2 regions of the Mediterraneibacter sp. 210702-DFI.3.120 genome follow, and region 1 is predicted to be linked to the other one. Evidence: a T-box and tRNA genes for the amino acid it is inferred to sense, from the RefSeq annotation. Region 1 holds a T-box; the other holds one or more tRNA genes.

The links. The T-box of region 1 lies ahead of proS (proline--tRNA ligase). A T-box ahead of a tRNA ligase gene usually reads a tRNA of that ligase, here a tRNA-Pro.
Region 2: it encodes a tRNA-Pro, which carries the amino acid that the T-box ahead of proS (proline--tRNA ligase) is inferred to sense. The anticodon was not compared.

Annotation. Positions count from the first base shown of each region.
Region 1 is NZ_JAJCNG010000020.1:1,210-7,740, reverse strand. Features, by position in the region: gene spoVG (septation regulator SpoVG) at 27-317, shown strand; gene LI162_RS10925 (RluA family pseudouridine synthase) at 442-1,110, opposite strand; gene LI162_RS10920 (5-bromo-4-chloroindolyl phosphate hydrolysis family protein) at 1,225-2,430, shown strand; gene LI162_RS10915 (toxic anion resistance protein) at 2,488-3,621, shown strand; T-box leader at 3,671-3,914, shown strand; gene proS (proline--tRNA ligase) at 4,010-5,446, shown strand; gene dfrF (trimethoprim-resistant dihydrofolate reductase DfrF) at 5,804-6,298, opposite strand.
Region 2 is NZ_JAJCNG010000016.1:5,608-12,138, reverse strand. Features, by position in the region: gene LI162_RS09645 (AzlC family ABC transporter permease) at 168-902, shown strand; gene LI162_RS09640 (AzlD domain-containing protein) at 944-1,249, shown strand; tRNA gene LI162_RS09635 (tRNA-Gln) at 1,487-1,558, shown strand; tRNA gene LI162_RS09630 (tRNA-Pro) at 1,593-1,666, shown strand; gene dapF (diaminopimelate epimerase) at 1,811-2,641, opposite strand; gene LI162_RS09620 (ANTAR domain-containing response regulator) at 2,732-3,280, opposite strand; gene glnA (type I glutamate--ammonia ligase) at 3,356-4,690, opposite strand; gene LI162_RS09610 (carbohydrate kinase family protein) at 4,805-5,764, opposite strand; gene LI162_RS09605 (TIGR03943 family putative permease subunit) at 5,801-6,531, opposite strand, start outside.

The sequences.
Region 1 (6,531 bases):
TGCAAAAGAGAAAGGGGAACTGTAATATGCAGATTACAGATGTACGTGTACGTAAAGTTGCGAAAGAGGGAAAGTTAAAAGCAGTAGTATCTATCACAATTGATGAGGAGTTTGTTGTTCATGATATCAAAGTGATCGAAGGTGAAAAGGGGCTTTTCATTGCAATGCCAAGTAAAAAAGCATTAGATGGTGAGTATCGTGATATCGCACATCCGATCAATTCAGGAACAAGAGAACGAATTCAGTCAACAATTCTTGCAAGATATCAGCAGGCACTTGAAGAAGAGCCGGAGCCGTTGGTTGTTGACGAGATGTAGGGTATTGTGGTGCTGCTCTTATTTGGATAAATGACAGGTAAAGGCAGGGCTAATACAATAGATAGGAAACAGGCGAAAGGAAAAGTGCAGTGATTGCCCGATCACTGCACTTTTCCTTTTTGTCTTATAAATGAAAAACCATTTTTTCACCGGTTGTCGGATGTGTGAATTCCAGTCGACAGGCACAAAGCATTAACTGTCGTGAAGTGCATGCGGCAGTGCCATATTTCCGATCCCCGATCAGAGGGTGCCCGGCATGTGCAAACTGCACGCGGATCTGATGATGACGCCCGGTATCCAGATGAATTTCCAGTTGGGAAAAAGGTTCACCAGAAGGAAGTGTATCTGTATGGATTACTTTATAATGAAGTCGTGCATATTTTGCATCAGGCACATTTTCTTCACAGACACGGGAGGTGTTGGTTCGTCCGTCTTTTACAAGATAGTCTTCCAGAGTTCCTTCGTTGTGTTCGAAAATGCCTAAAGCCTGTGCACGGTAATATTTCCCAAAACCAGATGCGGTAAGCTGGCGGGAAAGTTCCTTTGCGGCAGCAGGTGTTTTTGCAAAAACAAGAAGTCCTTCTACCGGTTGGTCCAGCCGATGGATGACAGCAAGATAAGGTTCGCGTGAAGCGGTTTTTTTAGCAGTATTTTTTATCAGATGATTTTTTAAAATACTGACCATATCTTTTGTGCCAATGCGGCTGCTCTGGGTAGGAACTCCAGCAGGTTTATGACAGATGATAATATCCTTGTCCTCATATATTATTTCAGGGGTAAGTGATGAAATCATAGTTGTATCCTTCTTTCTTGACAATCGCTAAAGTTGCGTCTAAACTGAGAATTAATAATGTTATAATGATACATGATGCAAACGAATCAGGTCAAGCTTTTAAGGAGAACATCAATGAATAATGACTGGGAACATTTTGGAGAAGAGATAAAGCAGACGATACAGGATGCAATTGATACAAAGGATTACAGCAGACTGAATCAGATGGTGTCGGATACAGTGAACCATGCGATGGACTGTGTCTCAGCAGGAATTAAAAACGGTGGATGGTACAGAGATCCGAAGACAGGACAGCCATTATATGGAAATACAAAGAATGCCGGAAACAGGTCAGGTGCAGAAAACCAGAGATATTGTCCGGTACCGGTAAGCCCAAGATATCTCAAAGGAACTTCGGTAAAGATCGGCGGAACTTTTCTGGCAGCGACAGGAGCTGTATTTGGATTGACTTCTGTTATTTTCCTTATCATCACTTTGATTGGGAGTGTGATCACAGCGTTTGATGTAGTCAGTGGTCTGATTATTGGAATTTTTGCAGTTGCTTTTATATCTTTTGCAGTGATGACTTATGTAGGAGTGGATATGGTACGTACGGTGGGAAGGTTTCGCCAATATGTATCTGTTCTGAGAGACCGGGAATTTTGTGATATTAAGGAAATTGCTTCTGCGACAGGGCGAGATGTCAGAAAGGTTCTGAAAGATGTGAAAAAAATGATTACAAAAGGCTGGTTCTGTCAGGGACATCTGGATGAGAAAGAATCCTGCCTGATGGTCAGTGAACATGCATGGAATCAGTATACAGCTCTTATGGAAGACATGAAACAGCGCAAGGCAGAGGAGCAGGCTGCTCAGAAAAAGATGCGGGAAGAGTATGACAGACTTTCACCGGAAGTACAGAAGATCGTACAGGCAGGAGATGAATATGTGAGAAGGATCAAGGCAGCGAATGACGCAATTCCGGGAGAAGTGATTTCGGCAAAGATTTCCCGCATGGAACTGCTCGTGGATCGTATTTTTGACCGCGTGGAGCAGAATCCGGATTCTGTGAATGATATGCGAAGAATGATGGATTATTATCTTCCGACAACGATGAAACTTCTTGAAGCGTATGAAGAGCTGGATGCACAGCCGGTACAGGGAGAAAATATCATTTCTTCCAAGAAAGAGATTGAAGATACGATAGATACATTGAATATTGCATTTGAAAAATTACTGGACAGCCTGTTCCAGGATACAGCATGGGATGTATCTTCAGATATTTCAGTACTTCATACAATGCTTGCGCAGGAAGGTCTGACAGAAGACGGGCTGAAGAAGTAATGATATCACAAACAGACAATGAATCAAAACAGTTACAAACAGAAATGGAGGATTACTATGAGTGATGCATTCAAGGATGTAAGTACAGTGCCGACACTGACACTGGAACCGTTTCAAGCGGAAGAAGAAAAGAAACCGGCGGTGCAGCCGGAAGAACCGAAGCTGGATGATACGATTCTGACAGAAGAAGAGCGCAGAATGGTAGATGCATTTGCACAGCAGATCGATCTGACGAATTCTTCTATGATTCTTCAGTATGGCGCAGGTACACAGAAAAAGATGGCAGATTTCTCAGAAAGTGCTTTGGAAAATGTGAAGTCAAAGGATCTGGGAGAAGTTGGTACACTGCTTACGAATGTTGTAACTGAACTGAAGAGCTTTGATGAAGAAGAGAGCAAAGGATTTCTTGGAATATTTAAGAAAGCATCGAATAAAGTTGAATCTATGAAAGCAAAGTATTCGAAAGCCGAAGAAAATGTGAATCAGATCGTGAAAGCACTGGATAACCATCAGGTGCAGCTGCTGAAAGATGTTGCGATACTCGATAAAATGTATGATCTGAATCTTACTTATTTTAAAGAGCTTTCTATGTACATTCTTGCAGGAAAGAAAAAACTGGAAGAAGTAAGAAGCACACAGCTTGCTGAATTGATGAGCAAAGCTCAGGTAAGCGGCCTCCCGGAAGATGCGCAGGCAGCAAAAGATCTGGATTCGATGTGCAACCGTTTTGAAAAGAAGTTACATGATCTTGAACTGACGAGAATGATCTCCATCCAGACCGCACCACAGATCCGTCTGGTTCAGAATAATGATACACAGATGGTAGAGAAGATCCAGTCTACAATCGTGAATACAATTCCGTTGTGGAAGAGTCAGATGATTCTCGCACTTGGAGTAGAACATTCTTCACAGGCGGCGGCGGCACAGAGACAGGTGACGGATATGACAAATGAACTGTTGAAGAAGAATGCGGAGACATTAAAAATGTCCACGATTGAGACTGCAAAAGAGTCTGAAAGAGGAATTGCAGATCTCGAGACATTGAAAGCAACAAATGAATCACTGATCTCTACATTGGATGAAGTGATGAACATTCAGAGAGAAGGAAGAGAAAAACGCCGGGAAGCGGAGGTGGAACTTCGCAATATGGAAAATGAATTGAAAGCAAAGCTTCTGGAAATCAGAGGATAAAGCTTTTTGGCTTGACAGCGGGTGTTTTATCAGTTAGAATTTCATTTGATAACTGACGTTGAACGGGAATAGTAGATACGCAGCATGCTTCAGAGAGAAGGCGGCAGGTGAGAGCCTTTGCATTACGGTATGGAACCGGCCCGGGAGTCTCTGTATGAAAGTACAGCGTAGGTCCTGCGTTAAAGGAGAAGAAAGTGAATGCAGATACAGAGATCATTTGTGTTGGTTTTGATTATAGAATGGATGTATTGCATTAATTAGGGTGGTACCGCCGGAGATATTCGGTCCCTATCGTGGGGATGCGATATCCCGGCGATTTTTTATATTAAAGTAAAAGCAAACTGCTGTCAGGGGACAGCAATGCAAAAAAACAAAAAGGAGAAGAACAATGGCAAAGAAATTAGTACAGAATATCACTGCCAGAGAAGAAGATTTTGCTCAGTGGTATACAGACGTTGTGCGTGAAGCAAAACTGTGTGATTATTCAGGTGTTAAAGGATGTATGAACTACCTTCCGAACGGATATGCTCTGTGGGAGAATATTCAGAAGAACCTGGATGCACGTTTCAAAGAGACAGGAGTAGAGAATGTATACCTTCCGGTTATGATCCCGGAAAGCCTTCTTCAGAAAGAAAAGGATCATATCGAAGGATTTGCACCGGAAGTTGCATGGGTAACACATGGTGGACTGGAAGAACTTCAGGAAAGATTCTGTATCCGTCCTACATCTGAGACACTGTTCTGTGATGTATGGAGCAAGACAGTTCAGTCTTACCGTGATCTTCCTAAGGTGTGGAATCAGTGGTGTTCCGTTCTTCGTTGGGAGAAGACAACAAGACCATTCCTTCGTTCCAGAGAGTTCCTGTGGCAGGAAGGACATACAATCCATGCAACATACGAAGAAGCAGAAGAGCGTACAAAACAGATGTGGAGAGTCTACAGAGACTTTGCACAGGATGTTCTTGCAATCCCGGTAGTTTCCGGACGTAAGACAGAGAGTGAGAAATTCGCAGGAGCACAGGATACTTATACAATCGAAGCGCTGATGCATGACGGAAAAGCACTCCAGTCAGCAACAAGCCACTTCTTCGGAAGTTCATTCCCAAGTGCATTCGGTATTCAGTATTCAGATAAGAATAACGAACTTCATGAAGTATACGAGACATCCTGGGGACTGTCTACAAGAATCATCGGTGCGCTGATCATGGTACACGGAGATGACAGTGGACTTGTTATTCCACCGAGAATCGCACCGGTGCAGACAATGATTATTCCGATCGCTCAGCATAAAGAAGGTGTTCTTGATAAGGCAAATGAACTTGTTGATACACTGAAGGCAGCAGGATATAAAGTGAAAATCGACGATTCTGACAAAGCACCTGGATGGAAGTTCAGCGGACAGGAGATCCTTGGAATCCCGACACGTATCGAGATCGGACCGAAAGACATCGAGAACAATCAGGCAGTTATCGTACGCCGTGATACAAGAGAGAAGATCGTTGTTTCTCTGGATGAACTTACAACAAAACTTGCCGAAGTTCTTGAGACAATGCAGAACGATATGTTCGAAAGAGCAAAAGCATTCCTTGATTCTCATATCAATGAAGCAACAACAATGGATGAGATGAATGAGAAGTTCAATGAGAACCTTGGATTCATCAAAGCAATGTGGTGTGGAGACGAAGCCTGTGAAGATGAGATCAAAGCTCAGACAGGCGGTGCTACATCAAGATGTATTCCGGAAGAGGAAGAACATCTTTCAGATGTATGTGTATGTTGCGGAAAACCGGCGAAGCATATGGTATACTGGGGCAAGGCATACTAATTCATTTCGTTGAAAATAAAGAAGAGATTTACTTTCATAGTTGCTAGAAAAAAGAATTTGATTTAATAACAAATTTTATATCTAATTTTCGATTATCCGCATAAACACTATACTTTCAAGTATTTTGAAGTATAGAAAAAACTCATTTTACCACGAATTTACCACGATTGAATGAGCCTTGATATGACCTATAAAATAACACCCAAAAGACATCATTACACCTAAATGGTGTCTTTTTAAAAAGCAGTCAATCCTAAGACTAACTGCTTTGTGTGTATGGATATGAAATTGTCAAACTGGGATTTGTCTTACAACAATTTATATATGCATAAAAAGCAATATATTTATGAAAACACCCTAAATCCAAAATCTACTCAATTCATTTTTCCTTACATAAAATGTTCTCGTATATTTCACTTCCTCACCAAGTGTTTCCCCTATCAAAACTTCAAAATCATTGATATCAAATTCTGGAAAGAATGTATCTCCATCTTCAATATTTAAATCTACTTCTGTGATATACATTTTATCTACTATTTGCAAAGCTTCCTTAAATAGTCCATATCCACCAGATATGTATACATCTCGTCCTTTAGCCAATAATAATGCATCTTCTAATGATTTAACTGAAACTAAATTATCTCCTTGATACTCTGTTGTGGTGGAAACAACAATATTCATTCTATTAGGCAACGGATGACCGATTTCTTCATAAGACTTTCGCCCCATAATAACCACATTACCCGTTGTTAACTCTCTAAATTGCTTTTGTTCTCCCTTTATTTTCCATGGTATATTACCATTCTTGCCTATAACATTATTCTTTGACCTCGCAACAATCAAACCTATCATCTATTTCATCCTCCATAATATGATGTCGTACCTGTGATTCCATCAAGTGCACCACATCTTAACAAACTCAAAATTATCTCGAACTAACCAGCTCGACAAATTCTAGTTTGCCGAAATATATTTCTAACTTTCCCTATTTTACAGGCTTTCCAGCCTGTGCATTAGCGAAACGATATGTATTTTCCCTTATTTTTGCCCTTATGAGATAATCGTAAGGGAAATAAGGGAAAGTT
Region 2 (6,531 bases), on a different contig from region 1:
GTATTAAATTATATGTTACAATGGGGTCATTCTATCACACTTACACAAATGCGTCAAGAAATGTCATAAATTGGAAGATTTGACCTCATTTCCGACTTTGATTTCCTCAGCAAAAATGATACAATATCCCTCAGAGACAAAATTTGTAACTAAGGTGGTTTATTATTATGAAAGAATCTAATAGCCAGGCATTTCGTCGTGGTTTTCGCGATGGAATTCCGATCGGTCTTGGATATCTTGCGGTCTCCTTTTCAATCGGTATTGCCGCAAGAAATATCGGCCTGAATGCATTTCAGGGATTCCTTATGAGTCTGTTAAATAATGCATCCGCCGGAGAGTATGCCGGACTGACTGTAATTGCTGCAAACTCTCCTTATATTGAGGTCGCAATTGTCACATTGATCACAAATGCACGTTATCTTCTGATGAGCTGTGCCATGAGTCAGCGTTTGAGTCCCGACCTTTCGTTAGGACACCGTTTGCTGATGAGTTATGATATCACAGATGAACTTTTTGGAATTGCGATCAGCAGACCAGGTACTTTAAACCCTTATTATACCTATGGCGCGATGGTAACTCCGCTTCCGGGCTGGGCTTTTGGAACTATGCTCGGTGTCATTGCCGGAAATATCATGTCACCGCGTATGGTCAGTGCATTTAGTGTTGCCCTCTTTGGAATGTTTATCGCTATCATCATTCCTCCTTCGAAGCAGAATAAAGTCGTTGCAGGACTGGTTGCTCTTGCATTTATCTCAAGCTTCGCAGCAACTTGCCTGCCTTGGATCTCCACTCTGTCGGATGGTACCAGAACAATTATACTGACCGTTGTACTTTCAGCCGGAGCAGCATTCTTCTTCCCTATACCGACAGAAGATGAAACTTCAGCTTCAACTAAGCAATAATAAAAACGTAACTGTTCAGTTACTCAGAAGGAATAAAAATTATGACACACAATATTTATATTTATATTCTTATCATGGGCGGTATCTCTTATTTAATCCGCGTACTGCCGATGACCTTGATTCGAAAACCTTTGAAGAACCAGTTTCTTCAGTCCTTTCTATACTATGTACCTTATGTCACACTAGCAGTGATGACATTCCCGGCGATCCTTCATGCCACACAGTCTCCAATCTCCGGAGTTCTCGCTCTCGTTGTTGGAGTTGTAGCCGCATGGTGTGGTGCCGGACTGCTGCCGGTCGCAGTTCTTTGCTGCGCAGTTGTATTTATTGCAGAGCTTTTCTTGTAGAGTGATCTTATAGATTTTAGTAACTGTCGATGCCCTTTTTTCTGCCATTGATGCTTTTTTCGCTACCGTCGATACCCTTTTTCGTTTGGCGAAATGAATTATCTTAATTTTCTGACATTTAAGACAATTTCTTTAAAAAGTCTAACGCAAAAATATCAAAAAAGGGGTTGCATTTTTCTGTAGCTTTGATATAATAACCATGTTGTTTGAAACAAGCAACAAACAAAACTCAAGTAATGCGGAATGGTGTAATTGGCAGCACAGCAGACTCTGACTCTGTTAGTAGGGGTTCAAGTCCCTTTTCCGTAGCTGGGAATTTGCTTCGGCAAGTTCCCTATTTTATCGGAGTGTGGCTCAGTTTGGTAGAGCGCTACGTTCGGGACGTAGAGGTCGCAAGTTCGAATCTTGTCACTCCGATGTTTTAAGAGATTACAATTTGTAATCTCTTTTTTGTTATAGTCTCTTTGTTATTAAATTAATATTATAAACAAAATGCGTTGACCTCAAATTCACAAAAATGAAAATCAGTCAACGCACCATCATTATCTATTCATCAAATCTTTATTTCAGCTCCCCATCAAATACAACGGTTGCCGGTCCTGTCATATAAACTGTGTTCTTCTCCTGATCCCACTGAATCTCCAAATCTCCGCCAAGAAGCTTTACAGTTACTTCATCTTCTGTCAATCCATTCAGGATACAGGAAACAGCTACAGCACATGCTCCTGTTCCGCAGGCAAGTGTCTCCGCAGATCCTCTCTCCCAAACACGCATCTGTACAGTATGTCTATCCAGTACTTTTACAAACTCTGTGTTCACACGTCTTGGAAATCTCTCATGGCTTTCGAATTTTGGTCCGATTTCTTCAATTGGAAGATTATCAACATCATCTACATAAACAACTGCGTGCGGATTTCCCATAGATACGCAAGTCATATGATATTCTTTTCCATCCACAAGAATCGGTTCATCTACAGCTTTATCTCCCTCAGCCACAACCGGAATTTCTGCCGGTGTCAAGATTGGGCTTCCCATATCAACTCGAACCTTCGCAACTTTTCCATTTTCTACGAAAAGCTGAAGTGTTTTGATTCCTGCTAAAGTCTCAACTGTAATCTCTGTTTTGTCAGTCAGGCCGTAATCATACATATATTTTCCAACACAGCGAACTCCATTTCCACACATTTCTCCTCTAGAGCCATCCGCATTATACATGGCCATCTCACAGTCTGCCACTTCCGACGGACAGATCAGGATCAATCCATCGGATCCTATTCCAAAATGTCTGTCACTCACCTGGATTGCCAACGCTGATGGATCTTCTACCTTCTCTTCAAAACAGTTTACATACACATAATCATTTCCAATTCCCTGCATTTTTGTAAATTTCATTCTCTTCTCCGTTCCACTGTCATCACTGACAGTCCTCTCATTTGTTATTGTTTACAGCACTTCTTATTCGTTACTGTTAACAGCATCCTCTTATTCATTCATAATTGTCAGCACCATCTGTGCTGTTTCGAGCATATTGGTCCCACTTTCCATACTGCTCTTCTGTAAATATCGATGTGCTTCCTCTTCTGACATGTTATTTCGTTCTATCAGAAGCGCTTTCGCCTGATCGATTATCTTTCTCTGAGAATCGTCTCTCTTTCGTATCGTTTCTCTGCGCTTTCTTCTCTTCCTGCTCTGTGTCTGCTGAATCATTTCAACGGTATTTACCAAATCATAAACTTTGATTGGGAGTGGAAGTCCTACAACCCCATCCGGCAGTCCATCCATCCACTTATCTGCTGAAGCCACCAAAAGCATGTCAAACGTATCCGGAAGAGATTCTCGTAAATCTGTATACTGCATATCTTGAAACCGATAACCACACACGACAATTCCATTGTTCCAGTTATCAGCATACTGCAAAACCTTAGCTCCTGTCAAACATACCGCAGATACTTCAATACCCGCACGAACCAAACTATTACGGATATTTACTGCATTTTCCCTCTTTGGGAAAACGACAATAATGTTGCTCATATCTGCTCACCTCTTCCGCTAACTACTCTTCTATCAATCCGTTCTCTCTAAATGCCAAATGCCAGGATACCTGAACTACAGCCTGTAAAGATAATGATCGATCTCCCAGTCTGTCACCTGCATACAATATTCTTTATATTCTTTCTTATTTGCTTTTATGATCTTCTCGGCAAGCTCTTTCCCTAATACGCTGATCAGCAGTTCATCTTTCTCAAGCTCTGCTGTAGCAGCCCCAAGCGTTCTCGGCAGTTCTTCCACTTGAAGTTCATCTCTTCTTTCCTGCGTCATCTTCTGAATATTCTCATCAATATTCTTCGGAGGCATGATCTGATTCTTAATTCCATCCAGTCCCGCTTTCAGAAGTACTGCAAGTGCCAGATATGGATTCGCCGTAGCATCCGGACTGCGAAGTTCCAGTCTTGAATTGTCTTCTTTCTCCATAGACACACGGATCAAAGGTCCTCTTGTCTTAGCTGACCATCCCATATATACAGGTGCTTCATACCCCGGCACAAAACGTTTATAAGAATTGATCGTTGGATTTGTAATACAGGTGATTGCCTTCATATGTTTCATCAAGCCACCAATAAAATAATATCCTTCCTGACTGAGTCCGTTCTCATCCTCTGCGTTATAAAGTGCATTTGTTCCATCGTTTTTATATAAAGATAAATTAATGTGCATTCCTGACCCATAAGTCTCACTCTTCGGCTTTGGCATAAATGTCGCGTGCAGACCGTGTCGTTTTGCGATTGTCTTGACAACCATCTTAAATGTCATCAGATTATCTGCTGTAATCATCGCCTCATCGTAGTGAAAGTCGATTTCATGTTGCGCCGGCGCAATCTCATGATGTGAGGAAATAATCTCAAACCCCATATCTTCTAATGTTAAGATCATATCTCTTCTCGCATTTTCTCCAAGATCCAATGGCCCTACATCAAAATATCCTCCCTGCTCGTGAGTTACTGTTGTCGGTCTACCGTCATCATCTGTATGGAAAAGAAAGAACTCGCATTCCGGGCCAACATTCATCGTATATCCCATCTCTTTCGCCTCCGCAACAGCCTTTCTGAGTACATAACGCGGATCGCCTTCATACGGTGTTCCATCTTTTTTATACACATCACAGATCAGTCTTGCAACTTTTCCCTGCTGTGGTCTCCATGGAAAGATTTCAAATGTACTCAAATCCGGATATAAATACATATCTGATTCTTCCTCATCTGCAACCCCTTCCAAGGAAGAAACATCAAACATACAGCGGTTATCCAATGCTTTTTCAAGCTGTCCTACTGTTACCGCCATATTTTTCATCGTTCCAAAAATATCTGTAAACTGCAATCTGATGAAAGCGACATCTTCTTCCTCTACTATGTGAAAAATATCATCTCTTGTATAGTTATGCATTATTTTTCGACCTCCTTTATCATAAACTGATACGATAAAAGGGCGTTCTCCACCTAAGTTGGAAACGCCCTTGTTTCTGTGTTACATTATATCGACTGACTGTTTTCTTGTCAATTATTTCTGAATCAGTTCAAGAACTTCTTCTTTTACAGGCATTGCTTTGATCGCACCCTTCTTTGTTGTTACAAGTGCTGCTGCCGCATTCGCAAATGTCAGCATCTCTCCTAACTGTTCCTCTGTCAGATTCTCAAAATCATGATCAACCAGATAATTCAAAGAACTTCCACAGAAAGTATCTCCTGCACCGGTTGTCTCAATTGCTTTCACTGAAAATCCCGGTCTCTCTACGCGCATGCCTTTGTAATAAGCTCTACTTCCATCTTTTCCCATAGTCAGAAGAATCAGCGGAATATTGTATGTCTCCTGCAGATATGCGATTCCCTCATCATAGTCTTCCTTACCGGATACAAACTGAATTTCATTATCAGAGATCTTCAGGATATCACATTTTCCAAATCCATACTCCATCTGCTCTTTTGCAAGATCAAGAGAGCTCCACAGAGGCGGTCTCAGATTTGGATCAAAGGATACAAGGCAACCATTTGCTTTTGCTGTTTCTACCGCTTTCTTTGTCGCTTCACGCACACCTTCATGTGTCATAGAAAGTGTTCCAAAATGAAAGACTTTTGTATCTTTTACTACTTCTGGATTCACTTCATCTGCAGTAAGCATCATATCCGCTCCCGGATTACGGTAAAATGAGAATTCTCTGTCTCCATCTGGGAATGTATGTACAAATGCGAGTGTTGTATTCACATTTTCGTCAACCATCAGATTGGAGGCATCGATTCCGGCTTCCGTAATCGTATCTCTTAATAACGCTCCAAACTGATCTTTTCCAACTTTTCCTATAAATGCTGTCTTCTTTCCCATCTTGTTCAGAAGTGCCAGCACATTACACGGTGCACCTCCCGGGCAAGCCTCAAACATATTGTTTCCCTGTTCGCTTTGTCCATTCATTGTAAAATCAATCAGAAGTTCTCCTAATGCGATTACATCATATTTCTTTGCCATGAAGTTCTCCTCCTATTTCTTGTCTTATTGCTTGTCTTAATTAAAATATACCAACTCTTCAATTGGTTCTGCTGGCTCAATATTCTCTGCCTCAAGCACCGGTCCTTCTCCGCCGTATACGGACAGATTCGCATAACGCACTTTTGCACGAATTTTTACCCAGTCTCCCGCATTCAGCTTCGGCGCATAAGCGCTTCTGCAAACATATCCAAGGAAAGATGTATCATCTGCGCAGCAAGTCATTGCCATACGCCCCGGATAGAATACCTTAGACGGAAATGATTTTGGTTTCATAACCTTTGCAACAAATTCTACAACTTTTCCTTTATAGCGCTCCGGATGCTCCTGCATATCAATATACCAGATACCATAATCTTCTCTTGGAATCTCAATCACAGGTGCTTTGAGATCATATGGTACTTCGTCTTCAAAGATATTGTCTACCTCACCGTTCTCATCCTCAAAGATTACTTCTGCCTGAGGGCTTACAACCTTAACACTTCTGCGGTATCCTGCCAACGGTTTCTTATCCTCGCAACGGTTGAACAGAACAAGCTCTGCGCCCTTTACCATCTCTACAAACAGTGGTTTTAAGTTTGTCAGATACATCTGAAAAGTACTTGCATCTACCGTTGTGATCTTCTGCTCAATAGCCCATCCTGCCGGAAGCTTCATCTTCTCAAATTCACTCACCTGCCACATACCGTTATACTCGATAACCACACGTTCCGGCTTGTGCTTCTTATTCATCTCTTCCAGCCATTCTT